One region of the Bacillus sp. NS1 genome, then DNA from elsewhere that is predicted to be linked to it. Evidence: predicted binding sites of a transcription regulator. Region 1 holds the regulator's gene; each other region holds the start of a gene.
What was found. The regulator Rex, encoded in region 1, represses fermentation and respiration genes when NADH is low (regulators of the CRP and FNR family bind a similar motif). The targets are predictions, from matches to a motif close to TTGTGAAATATTTCACAA.
Positions count from the first base shown of each region.

Region 1 (3,671 bases):
GAAGCCGAGTCCATGAAGCACAGATCTGACATCCGCTTCATATTGATAGCCGCCTTTATCTTTGAATTCCTGCTGAAGCCGGTCATAGGTTTTCATGATGCTTTCCAATTCACCGGGATCAGCTGCCGCCATTTTTTCTTCGATAGCCCGCATTTCCTTTTCCATTTCTTTTAAGTGGTCAAAAACAGTCAGCAGCTCTTCTTTTATGGTAAGCTTAGAATCCAAGCCCGTATGCTGGGCAAGATATCCCATTGTAATATCTTTCGGTTTAATAACTTCGCCCTTTTCATACGAAAGCTGGCCTGCGATAATTTTAAGCAGCGTGGATTTTCCCGCGCCATTTCTTCCAACAATGGCGATGCGATCACGATTTCTGACTTCCAGCTTTATATTGTTTAAAATAGTATCAGCACCAAATGATTTGGACAGCTGATTAACTTGTAAGATCATCATATTATTTCACCTCTGCTATAATAAGTTAAGTGTAGCTTATGAACCAGAAGTCAGCAAACAATACATTGGCCGAATAAGACATAGAGAAGAAAATAGTGTATGATCTGTTTAAGGAGAGTTTTAATATGAATGAATTTTCTCATTTTAATGAACAGGGCAGAGCCCAGATGGTAGACATCAGCGAAAAATCTTCGTCTGTCCGTACTGCGGCGGCCGTTTCAAGCGTACACATGAAGAATGAAGTGTACGAGAAAATACAAAGTCATGATATCGGCAAAGGAGATGTACTGGCTGTTGCGCAGGTTGCAGGCATTATGGCCGCAAAGCAAACGTCGAATATCATTCCGATGTGCCATCCGCTTTCACTGAGCGGGGTAGATATATCGTTTGACTGGAAAATAAAAGAAGCAGAAGTTATACTTCATATAAAAGCACAGGTCAAAACGAAAGGGAGTACAGGTGTGGAAATGGAAGCGCTCACTTCTGCATCGGTGTGTGCTCTTACCGTTTACGATATGTGCAAGGCCCTTGATAAGGGGATGGTCATCGGCCCTACTTTCTTGCTGGAGAAGACAGGCGGGAAAAACGGTGACTTTAAAAGAGAACTATCCGAGTATAATTTGGAGGACCAAAAATGAATAAGGATCAATCAAAAATTCCGCAGGCGACGGCAAAACGGCTGCCGCTTTACTATCGCTTTTTAAAGAATCTGCATGCGTCAGGAAAACAGCGTGTCTCATCCGCTGAACTCAGTGATGCCGTAAAGGTTGATTCTGCCACGATTCGCAGGGATTTTTCCTATTTTGGAGCTCTTGGCAAAAAAGGATATGGATATAATGTCGATTATTTACTGTCATTTTTCCGAAAAACGCTTGATCAGGATGAGATGACAGACGTTATCTTGATTGGTGTCGGGAACTTGGGAACGGCATTTCTTCACTATAATTTCACAAAAAATAATAACACAAAAATTTCTATGGCTTTTGATATAAATGAGAGTAAAATAGGAACTGAGGTAGGCGGCGTGCCTGTCTATAACCTTGATGACCTTGAACAACACGTAAAAAATGAATCAGTTGCCATTCTTACAGTGCCAGCAGTTGCCGCTCAATCCATTACAGACAGATTGGTCGCGTTAGGAATCAAGGGAATTCTTAATTTTACGCCGGCCCGTTTGAATGTGCCGGAACACATTCGAATTCATCATATAGATTTAGCTGTAGAGCTTCAGTCACTGGTTTATTTCTTGAAGCATTATTCAGTTTTAGAGGAAATCGAATAGAGGGAAAGGAGGAGCCCACATATGCCGATCGGTCCTGGAAGCCTTGCTGTTATCGCAATCGTTGCTCTGATCATCTTCGGTCCCAAAAAGCTGCCTGAGTTGGGGAAAGCTGCGGGAGACACACTTCGTGAATTCAAAAATGCTACTAAAGGATTAACGAGTGATGACGAGGAAAAAAAGAAAGAAGATCAGTAAGTTAGGATGACACGAATGAAAGTGAATCAAATGTCGCTGCTGGAGCATATTGCTGAGCTTCGAAAACGATTGCTGGTTGTGGCGCTGGCATTTGTCGTTTTCTTTATCGCAGGATTTTTTTTAGCGAAGCCTATGATTGTTTATCTGCAAAAAACGGATGAAGCGAAGGAGCTTACGCTTAATGCGTTTAATCTGACAGACCCGCTTTTCGTGTTTATGCAGTTTGCGTTTATCATCGGGATTGTCCTGACCTCACCGATTATTCTTTATCAGATTTGGGCTTTTGTGAGCCCAGGTCTCTATGAGAAAGAGCGCAAAGTAACGCTCAGCTACATTCCGATCTCTATATTGCTTTTTTTAGCGGGCTTATCTTTTTCATATTATATTTTATTTCCTTTTGTTGTTGATTTTATGAAGCGGATCTCTCAGGACTTGAATGTCAATCAGGTAATTGGAATTAATGAGTATTTTCATTTTCTTCTGCAGCTGACGATTCCGTTTGGACTGTTGTTCCAAATGCCAGTCATCCTCATGTTTTTGACCAGGCTTGGAATTGTGACACCGATGTTCTTAGCGAAAATCAGAAAGTATGCGTATTTTACGCTGCTGGTAATCGCTGCCCTGATTACTCCGCCTGAGCTTTTGTCTCATATGATGGTCACTGTTCCGCTGTTGATTTTATATGAAATCAGTATACTTATATCGAAGGCCGCCTATCGGAAAGCGCAGAAAAGCAGTGCTGCCGATCAGGACGTGTCTTCCGGGCAATCATAAAAAATCCATTTCTCATGAGAGAAATGGATTTTCTTTATTTCTGGTTCTTTTTGATTTTAAATGAAAAGGCGAACATCTTAAAAGAAATGCTGATGTTGTAAGCGGCGAACACCATCAGCAGGATGGAGTAAAATGACCACATGCTGCCTGGCGAGCTTGCGGCAAGATAAGTAAAGATGCACCCTACGGCAAAATAGATCATTCCCCAAACTACCGGGTTTCTCATAAAAATAATCCTCCAATAATCAATTGCATTTGTGTGCTCTGCTGTTCAAGGTACTTCTGAACAGGCTCAAGCTGCATGATGACGACAAATGTATTCATCATGACATGGGCGAAAATCGGCACCCATATCCGTTTTGTTCTCGCATACAAGAAGGCAAAGGTAAAGCCCATTGCTGTATAAAGAAGAAGATGCTTCAAATCAGCGTGAACAATACCGAAAATAACTGAGCTGATCAGTCCGGCAAAGAAGAAATTTGTTTTTTCGTACAGTGCGCCGAAAATGATTTTTCTGAAGATGATTTCTTCTAATATAGGCCCGACGATAGAAGAAACCATAATCATGAGCGGGACTGCCTGAATGACATCCAGAATAGCTTGTGTATTTTCTGATTCTCTTCCGATGCCGAATACATAATATTCAATAGAGCCTGCTAATCCTTGAGAGAAAAGGGCAATGAAAAAACCGGCTATCGCCCAAAGGATAGAAAGTCCGACAGAGTCTTTCCGGCCATTTCGCAGCGTTGTTTTCGGAACAGTTCGCAGAATGAGCAGAACGACTACGAGACAGGCAATAAAACTGATAACGGACCATAATCCTTGTGCGTGCAGCATATTCTCATTGGTAGGCTGTCCTCCGGCATAACCGAATCTAAATAACAAGGGAATCCCGATTAATGCGGAAAACTGCATGATGATATATGTCAAAATAATAAACCAATACTGTTTTCTCAAATGGTATGTA
Region 1 covers NZ_JBZAZF010000011.1:5,593-9,263, forward strand. Annotated here, with positions in the region: gene AC4CV5_RS20465 (ABC-F family ATP-binding cassette domain-containing protein) at 1-453, opposite strand, end outside; gene moaC (cyclic pyranopterin monophosphate synthase MoaC) at 579-1,091, shown strand; gene AC4CV5_RS20475 (redox-sensing transcriptional repressor Rex) at 1,088-1,735, shown strand; gene tatAY (sec-independent protein translocase protein TatAY) at 1,757-1,930, shown strand; gene tatC (twin-arginine translocase subunit TatC) at 1,937-2,704, shown strand; gene AC4CV5_RS20490 (YdiK family protein) at 2,739-2,930, opposite strand; gene AC4CV5_RS20495 (CPBP family intramembrane glutamic endopeptidase) at 2,927-3,661, opposite strand.

Region 2 (3,671 bases), on a different contig from region 1:
CGAAGCCGACAAAACTCCATTTGATCCAAAAAAACGGCTTTTTCCTCATTTCTTGTAAGAGAGGTGCGAATGTCCCTCTCATAATGACTATCAAACATAAAAACGGAACCATATAAATAAAGCGCAGCGAAGAGCTCCAAAGCCAGCTGCCTCCGGATAATTCCATCGCTCTGTTTAAAATAAAGGTAACGGCGAAAAAGAGTGAAGCCAATATTCCGATAACGATTGCTTTCATGATATCCCTCATTCTGGCATTATTTTTTTATACTATACTATTCGATATCGCACAGATCAATGGAGTCGTGAGAAAATAAGCATGTTTTGCGAACCGGTATGTGTGGAAGACAAAAAATGGAGGTGAGATTGTTGGAAGCAAAGACACAGACGTTCTTCTTTCAGGATGACGGCAGGATTCCCAATCACCCTGATTTTCCGCTCGTTGTGTATCAAAACGCGATCAGGGAGACCGGTCAGGCAGAGCGGATCGTCAATCGGCATGGCTGGTCAAACAGCTGGTCGGGGAGTGTTTTTCCATACCATCATTATCACAGCAATACGCATGAAGTCCTGATTGCAGTTCAGGGAGAGGCTGTGATTCAGTTTGGGGGAGAAAAAGGGGCTGCTATTCCTTTCAAAACAGGCGATGCAGTCGTGATTCCAGCCGGAGTCGGCCATAAAAAGCTAAGCGCAAGCGCCGATTTTACTGTCATTGGCGCTTATCCGGGAGGCGTTCAGTTTGATATGAAGACCGGAGAGCCGAAAGAACGGGAGGAAGCCATGAAACGGATCAAGCAGGTATCATTGCCGGCGAATGACCCGATCACAGGAAAAAGAGCTCCTCTTTTGGAAATATGGGTAAAGGGAAGGGGAGAAATTTGTCGGATTGTCAATAACTAGTGCCGCAAAAATGTTATGACACGGGCGCCATATAAATTAATTTCATAATCGAAGCAATTCACGTTCAAATTTTGTTCAAAAAGTGTTATCATATAGAAGGTAATCGAATTGGAGTTTTTTGTGTTTGCTATTTTCAGAGAGAGTAAAGGATTTTTGACTTATTCAATTGTTTATTTTTGAGATAAAAATAATACTGAATATGGCAAGATGAAAAACTGGGTAGTAAACATTTATTTTTGTAAATGATTGTGCATGAATTCACAATCCTTATTCTTATGCCTTCAAGCATGAGACCAGGGAGAGGCACTACCCTTTCCAAAAAAATCTGCAAACTGCTTATAGTAAAGGAGAATTGGATATGCCAGAAACAATCGATCAAACAAATGCGTCTGTCAGCCAAAGCCAGCAAGATCTTATTGATCAGCTGTTAAAGCCAGAAGTTCAAGAATCACTGACCGTTTTAGTTGACCAGCTTCCGAAGCTGACTGAGTTAGTGAATATTTTAACGAAGTCTTATGACTTCGCCCAATCTGTAGCAACTGACGAAGTGTTAAAAAGCGACACTGTCGGTGCGATCACTGAAATTCTTGAACCTGTAAAAGAAACAGCGAAAGAAGTAGCTGCGACTGCAATCGAAGCGAAAGACCGTGCGGATGCAAGCAACGAAACGATTGGTCTTTTCGGCCTGTTGCGCATGCTGAAAGATCCTCAAGCTCAAAAGCTGTTCCGTTTTGCTAACAGCTACCTTGAAGTCATGAACGAACGCGAAAACCAAAAATAATCTCAGATTCAAATTGATATAAAGGACGGAGGATATACGATGTCAAAACATATTGTCATTCTAGGCGCTGGTTATGGCGGAGTTCTTTCTGCTCTAACAGTTCGCAAACATTACACTAAAGAACAAGCACGCGTGACAGTGGTAAACAAATACCCAACTCACCAAATCATTACGGAATTACACCGCCTTGCAGCAGGCAACGTGTCTGAAAAAGCGGTTGCAATGCCATTAGAAAAACTTTTCAAAGGCAAAGACATTGATCTTAAAATCGCGGAAGTAAGCTCTTTCTCAGTTGATAAAAAAGAAGTTGCGCTTGCTGACGGTTCTACATTAACTTATGATGCGCTTGTTGTAGGTCTTGGTTCTGTAACAGCTTACTTCGGCATTCCAGGTCTTCAAGAAAACAGCATGGTATTGAAATCTGCTGCCGATGCGAACAAAGTCTTCCAACATGTTGAAGATCGTGTGCGCGAGTACTCTCAAACGAAAAACGAAGCTGATGCAACAATCCTTATCGGCGGAGGCGGCTTAACAGGCGTTGAGCTTGTCGGTGAGCTTGCTGACATCATGCCGAACCTTGCGAAAAAATACGGCGTAGACCATAAAGAAATTAAATTGAAACTTGTCGAAGCAGGTCCGAAAATCCTTCCTGTTCTTCCGGATGATCTGATCGAACGTGCGACTGCAAGCCTTGAAAAACGCGGTGTTGAGTTCTTAACAGGTCTTCCTGTTACAAATGTAGAAGGAAACGTGATTGATCTGAAAGACGGATCTAAAGTTGTTGCCAATACATTTGTTTGGACTGGCGGCGTACAAGGTAATCCATTAGTCGGTGAATCAGGTCTTGAAGTGAACCGCGGACGCGCGACAGTAAATGACTTCCTGCAATCTACATCTCATGAAGATGTATTCGTTGCCGGAGACAGCGCAGTTTACTTCGCTCCAGACGGCCGCCCATACCCGCCAACAGCACAAATCGCATGGCAAATGGGTGAGCTGATCGGTTACAACCTATTCGCTTACTTAGAAGGAAAAACACTTGAAACATTCAAGCCAGTAAACTCTGGTACACTTGCAAGCCTTGGACGCAAAGACGCGGTTGCGATCATTGGTGCTAATTCTACACCGCTTAAAGGTCTTCCTGCTTCCTTGATGAAAGAAGCAAGTAACGTACGCTACTTAACACACATTAAAGGACTTTTCAGCCTAGCTTACTAATCCTTTTTGTGGACACGGACATTGCCAAAAGCGTTTCTTTCGGGATGCTTTCCGGCAATGTCTTTTTTTCATTTGTTTGCTAACGTTAACATTTCATTTTCAAAAAAGAGATTGATCACAGAGGAATATAAAGGTAAAATAAAAATAAATCAAAATGTTAACGTTAACATTTTGAAATAGAATGAAAGACGGTGAGGACATGGAACCCTTTATGGGCGAAAATTTTTTGCTGAAAAATGAAACCGCTGTCAGCCTCTATCACAATTATGCGAAAGACATGCCGATTATTGATTACCACTGTCACTTAAGCCCGAAAGAAATCTATGAAAATAAGACATTTCAAAACATCACGGAAGCCTGGCTGTATGGAGACCATTACAAATGGCGCATCATGAGAGCCAATGGGATTGATGAGTCATACATTACCGGCGATGCACCTGATGAGGAGAAATTTATGGCTTGGGCGAAAACCGTGCCGATGGCGATCGGCAATCCGCTCTACAATTGGACTCACTTAGAACTGCAGCGTTTTTTTGGAATCTATGAGATTTTAAATGAGCAATCCGCGCCGGCTATATGGAAACGGACGAATGAACTGCTCCAAGGAGAAGGCTTCGGGGCAAGGGATTTAATCGTGAAATCAAATGTAAAAGTCGTTTGCACAACTGATGATCCTGTTGATTCTCTTGAATACCATCTATTATTAAAAGAAGACAAAGATTTTCCTGTCAGCGTGCTGCCCGGATTTCGGCCGGATAAGGGACTTGAGATCAAT
Region 2 covers NZ_JBZAZF010000002.1:329,902-333,572, forward strand. Annotated here, with positions in the region: gene AC4CV5_RS07175 (DMT family transporter) at 1-235, opposite strand, end outside; gene AC4CV5_RS07180 (cupin domain-containing protein) at 367-897, shown strand; gene AC4CV5_RS07185 (DUF1641 domain-containing protein) at 1,256-1,678, shown strand; gene AC4CV5_RS07190 (NAD(P)/FAD-dependent oxidoreductase) at 1,718-2,896, shown strand; gene uxaC (glucuronate isomerase) at 3,096-3,671, shown strand, end outside.
Region 2: the regulator Rex is predicted to act here: its motif matches at 1,144-1,161, upstream of AC4CV5_RS07185 (DUF1641 domain-containing protein).

Region 3 (3,671 bases), on a different contig from region 1:
TGCCACCCTTCAGCAGGACGGAGCTTTTCCTGCCCCACATAATGGGCCCAGCCCCCGCCGTTTACGCCTTGGGCGCCTACCAGTAATACAAGATTTAACACTGCCCGGTAGATCGTGTCGGAGTTGAACCAGTGGTTGATCCCTGCCCCTACGATAATCATGGATCGGCCGTCTGTATCGATCGCATTTTGGGCAAACTCTCTGGCTATCTTTATGACGGCTTCTTTTTTGATTCCTGTCATCTGTTCCTGCCAGGCAGGCGTGAACGGCTCAGGATCATCATAAGAGACAGCTGATTGTTCGCCGATGCCCCGGTTCACGCCGTAGTTGGCCAGTATCAAGTCAAACACGGTCGTGACACATACCTCTTCGCCGTTCAGGTTCAGTTTTTTTATAGGAAGATCCCGCTCAAGCACTTTGTTTCCGTCATTTGAAAAATACGGGATGCGCACCGTGCCGATTTCGTCCTCTATCCCCAGCACAGAGAGACGGGGTTCAATCGGTTCTCCGGTTTCTTCATCGATCATGTGCAGGTTCCATTTCTGCTGCCCGTCCCAGCGGGAGCCCATTGTCCCTTGCGGTATGGCAAATGCGCTTGTTTGCTCATCCCAGACCGCAGGCTTCCACTGATCATGCTTTGTCTGCCGCCCGATGTCCTTCGCATGCAAAAAACGTCCAGCTGTGTAGATGCCATTTTCTTTTGAGAGTGTGACGAAGAACGGAAAATCCGTGTATTGCTTTGCGTACTCAATGAAACGTTCCGTCGCTTGGTTCACGTAATATTCCTGCAAAATGACGTGACCCATGGCCATCGCAAGCGCTCCGTCAGTCCCTTGGCGGATACTCAGCCAGTCATCCGCAAACTTTGAGGATTCTGCAAAATCCGGGCTGATCGAAATAACCTTAGCGCCTTTATAACGGGCCTCCGCCAAAAAATGCGCGTCAGGCGTTCTCGTTAACGGAACGTTGGAACCCCATGTGATGATATAGCCTGAATTGTACCAATCACTGCTTTCCGGAACGTCCGTCTGGTCACCCCAAATTTGCGGGGATGCCGGAGGAAGGTCCGCGTACCAGTCATAAAAACTAAGCATAGGGCCGCCGATTAACGACATAAACCGTGAGCCTGATGCATGGCTGATCATTGACATAGCTGGAATCGGAGAAAAACCGACGTTCCGGTCAGGCCCGTACTTCATAACTGTATAGAGCAGAGAGGCTGAAATCAGCTTCAGCACCTCCGACCATTCAGCACGCACAAAACCGCCTTTCCCTCTTGCCTGTTTATAGGACTTCGCTTTTTCAGGATTTTCAACGATTGATTTCCAAGCATCCAATGGATTTTGGTGGGCCTGCAGTGCTTCCCGCCACAAATTGATCAGCACACCGCGCACGTATGGGTATTTCACACGGAGCGGGCTGTAGATATACCATGAAAAACTGGCTCCCCGCGGACAGCCTCTCGGTTCGAAATCAGGCATATCCGGGCCTGTTGATGGATAATTCAAGTTTTGTCCTTCCCACGTGACAATTCCGTTTTTCACATAAATATTCCAGCTGCATGACCCCGTGCAGTTGACGCCGTGGGTGGAGCGAACGACTTTGTCGTACTGCCATCTGTTTCTGTATACATTCTCCCAATCGCGATCTTCGCGGCTGGTTTGGCTATGTTTATTTGAATGGTGTTCGATAGGAGAGAAATAATTCAATCTCCTAAACAACGGACTCATTTTCTTTTTCTTCATGAGAGTTCACTCCTTCCGAGTCAGATGATGCTAAGTTCACTATAAACAGAGACAGCGCATTTCCTTGTGAACTATGTCACACACTCTGCTTTTTTCACAAAATGTTCACAGAAAGGAGAAGGAAGGACTTTCACAGGGATGTGATGAATGAAGGCGTTCAGGCAGGACGCCTGAGTCATTAGCCGCCTTTCATTCAAAGATCAAAAAAACCGGCTCTATTTAAGAACCGGGCTCGGCATTTTCATCTTGTGATGTATGCAGATAACGCAAAAATAATTGATAGGAACAAAAGACATTTTGCTGAAGCATGGCCAAAAAATTCATTTGCAGCTGCGCATTGTAAGACATCATTTTCTTAAATATGTAATAAGGAATATTGAGAATCAGAATGTCTGAAGTGGCATTGACTGCGATAAATGGCGATAAATACAGCCCGCCTTTTTCATCAATCGGAAACACATCGCCTTTTTCCCACAGTGCAACGGTTTTCGATCCTTCAGGGAGCCTGCTGTCTATAAAACGGACACTGCCTTTTAATACAATATAAACGGATTGAGAATGTAGAAAGGATGGAGACTGATCAGATGAGCCGCGGATAAACGTCCCGTTTTTCAGCATGGTTTCGACAATGGATAGAGGCACTTCATTAAACATAGGGAGTTGTTTCAGAAATAATAAATAGTCACACTGATTCATAGGAAAGCCTCCTGTGCTAAGGATAGCTTTAGTGTAGCTCGAATGAGCCTGTACAGCAGTGATGTATTTCACAGCCTGTATGATGAATGTCACTTATCAGGAGGATGAACGCATTTATAATAAAATAAAAAAGGAGGATTTCGATGAAGGCGCTGATTCCGAAGCAGCACGGCGCATGGGCGATGCTGCTGACTCCATTTTTACTCGGCATCGTCAAGGGCGGTCCCGTTCTCTGGCATATTCCGCTCTTCCTAGGATGGCTTTTCCTTTACTTGGCGGTTTATCCCATCACGCTCGCCTTGAAAAAGAAACAGATCAAACCCTATCAAAAGTGGGTATATTATTACGGTGTTCCGGCCTGCTGCTTTCTAATTATTTCTGTCTTTCATAAGCCGCCGCTCATCTGGGTTGGCGTTTCTTTATTGCCGCTGTTTCTCATCCATATGTATTTTGCCCGCCGAAAAAACGAACGAGCATTAGTGAATGATATTGCGGGTGTCTTGTTCTTTTGTTCAGGCGGGCTTGCGAGCTGCTGGCTGGGGACAGGAACGCTCGACGGCTGGGCTTGGTTTATATTCTTACAATCTGCTTTATTTTTTATCGGGAGTTCTTTTTATGTAAAGTCGGTGATCCGGGAACGAAAGAACAGGTTTTTTGCATACTGGTCATGGGGATATCACCTGCTCCTCCCCTTTTTATCCGCTCTTCTCGGAGCAGGATGGGCATTTCTTGCTTTTATCCCAAGCAGTTTGCGGGCATGGTTGTTTCACGGAAAGGATTGGCCTGTGAAAACGATCGGTATTCTAGAAATCGTGAATGCCTGCTTCTTTTTTGCCGTAATGTGTATGTTTATCACTAGATAAAAAACCAAGGACCGCTGGCGGTCCTTGGTTTCTTCAGTCAATATTGCAAATCTCCAGCGGACAGTTTTCACACTCAATCTCGCATCGCAAATAGTCCCGCTTGTGCAAAATAATTTTTCCGGATTCTTCTATCGAAATCACCCCTTGTTTGCGGAGGTCCCCCAGCATACGGTTGACGCTTTCCCTTGCCGCCGCGCAAAACTTTGCCAAATCCTGATTTGTCAGCACAATATTAATCAGAATGCCATCGCTTCGTTCCACACCGTAGCTGTTAGATAAACGGATAAGGGTGGAGTAGAGCGCCCCCTTTTTGCCGTGAAGAAGCAGATCCCTGATTTTGGACTGAATTTTCCGGAGGTGGGTGCTC
Region 3 covers NZ_JBZAZF010000001.1:408,188-411,858, reverse strand. Annotated here, with positions in the region: gene AC4CV5_RS02090 (nitrate reductase subunit alpha) at 1-1,745, opposite strand, end outside; gene arfM (Crp/Fnr family transcriptional regulator ArfM) at 1,965-2,441, opposite strand; gene AC4CV5_RS02080 (YwiC-like family protein) at 2,585-3,304, shown strand; gene fnr (fumarate/nitrate reduction transcriptional regulator Fnr) at 3,338-3,671, opposite strand, start outside.
Region 3: the regulator Rex is predicted to act here: its motif matches at 2,498-2,515, upstream of AC4CV5_RS02080 (YwiC-like family protein).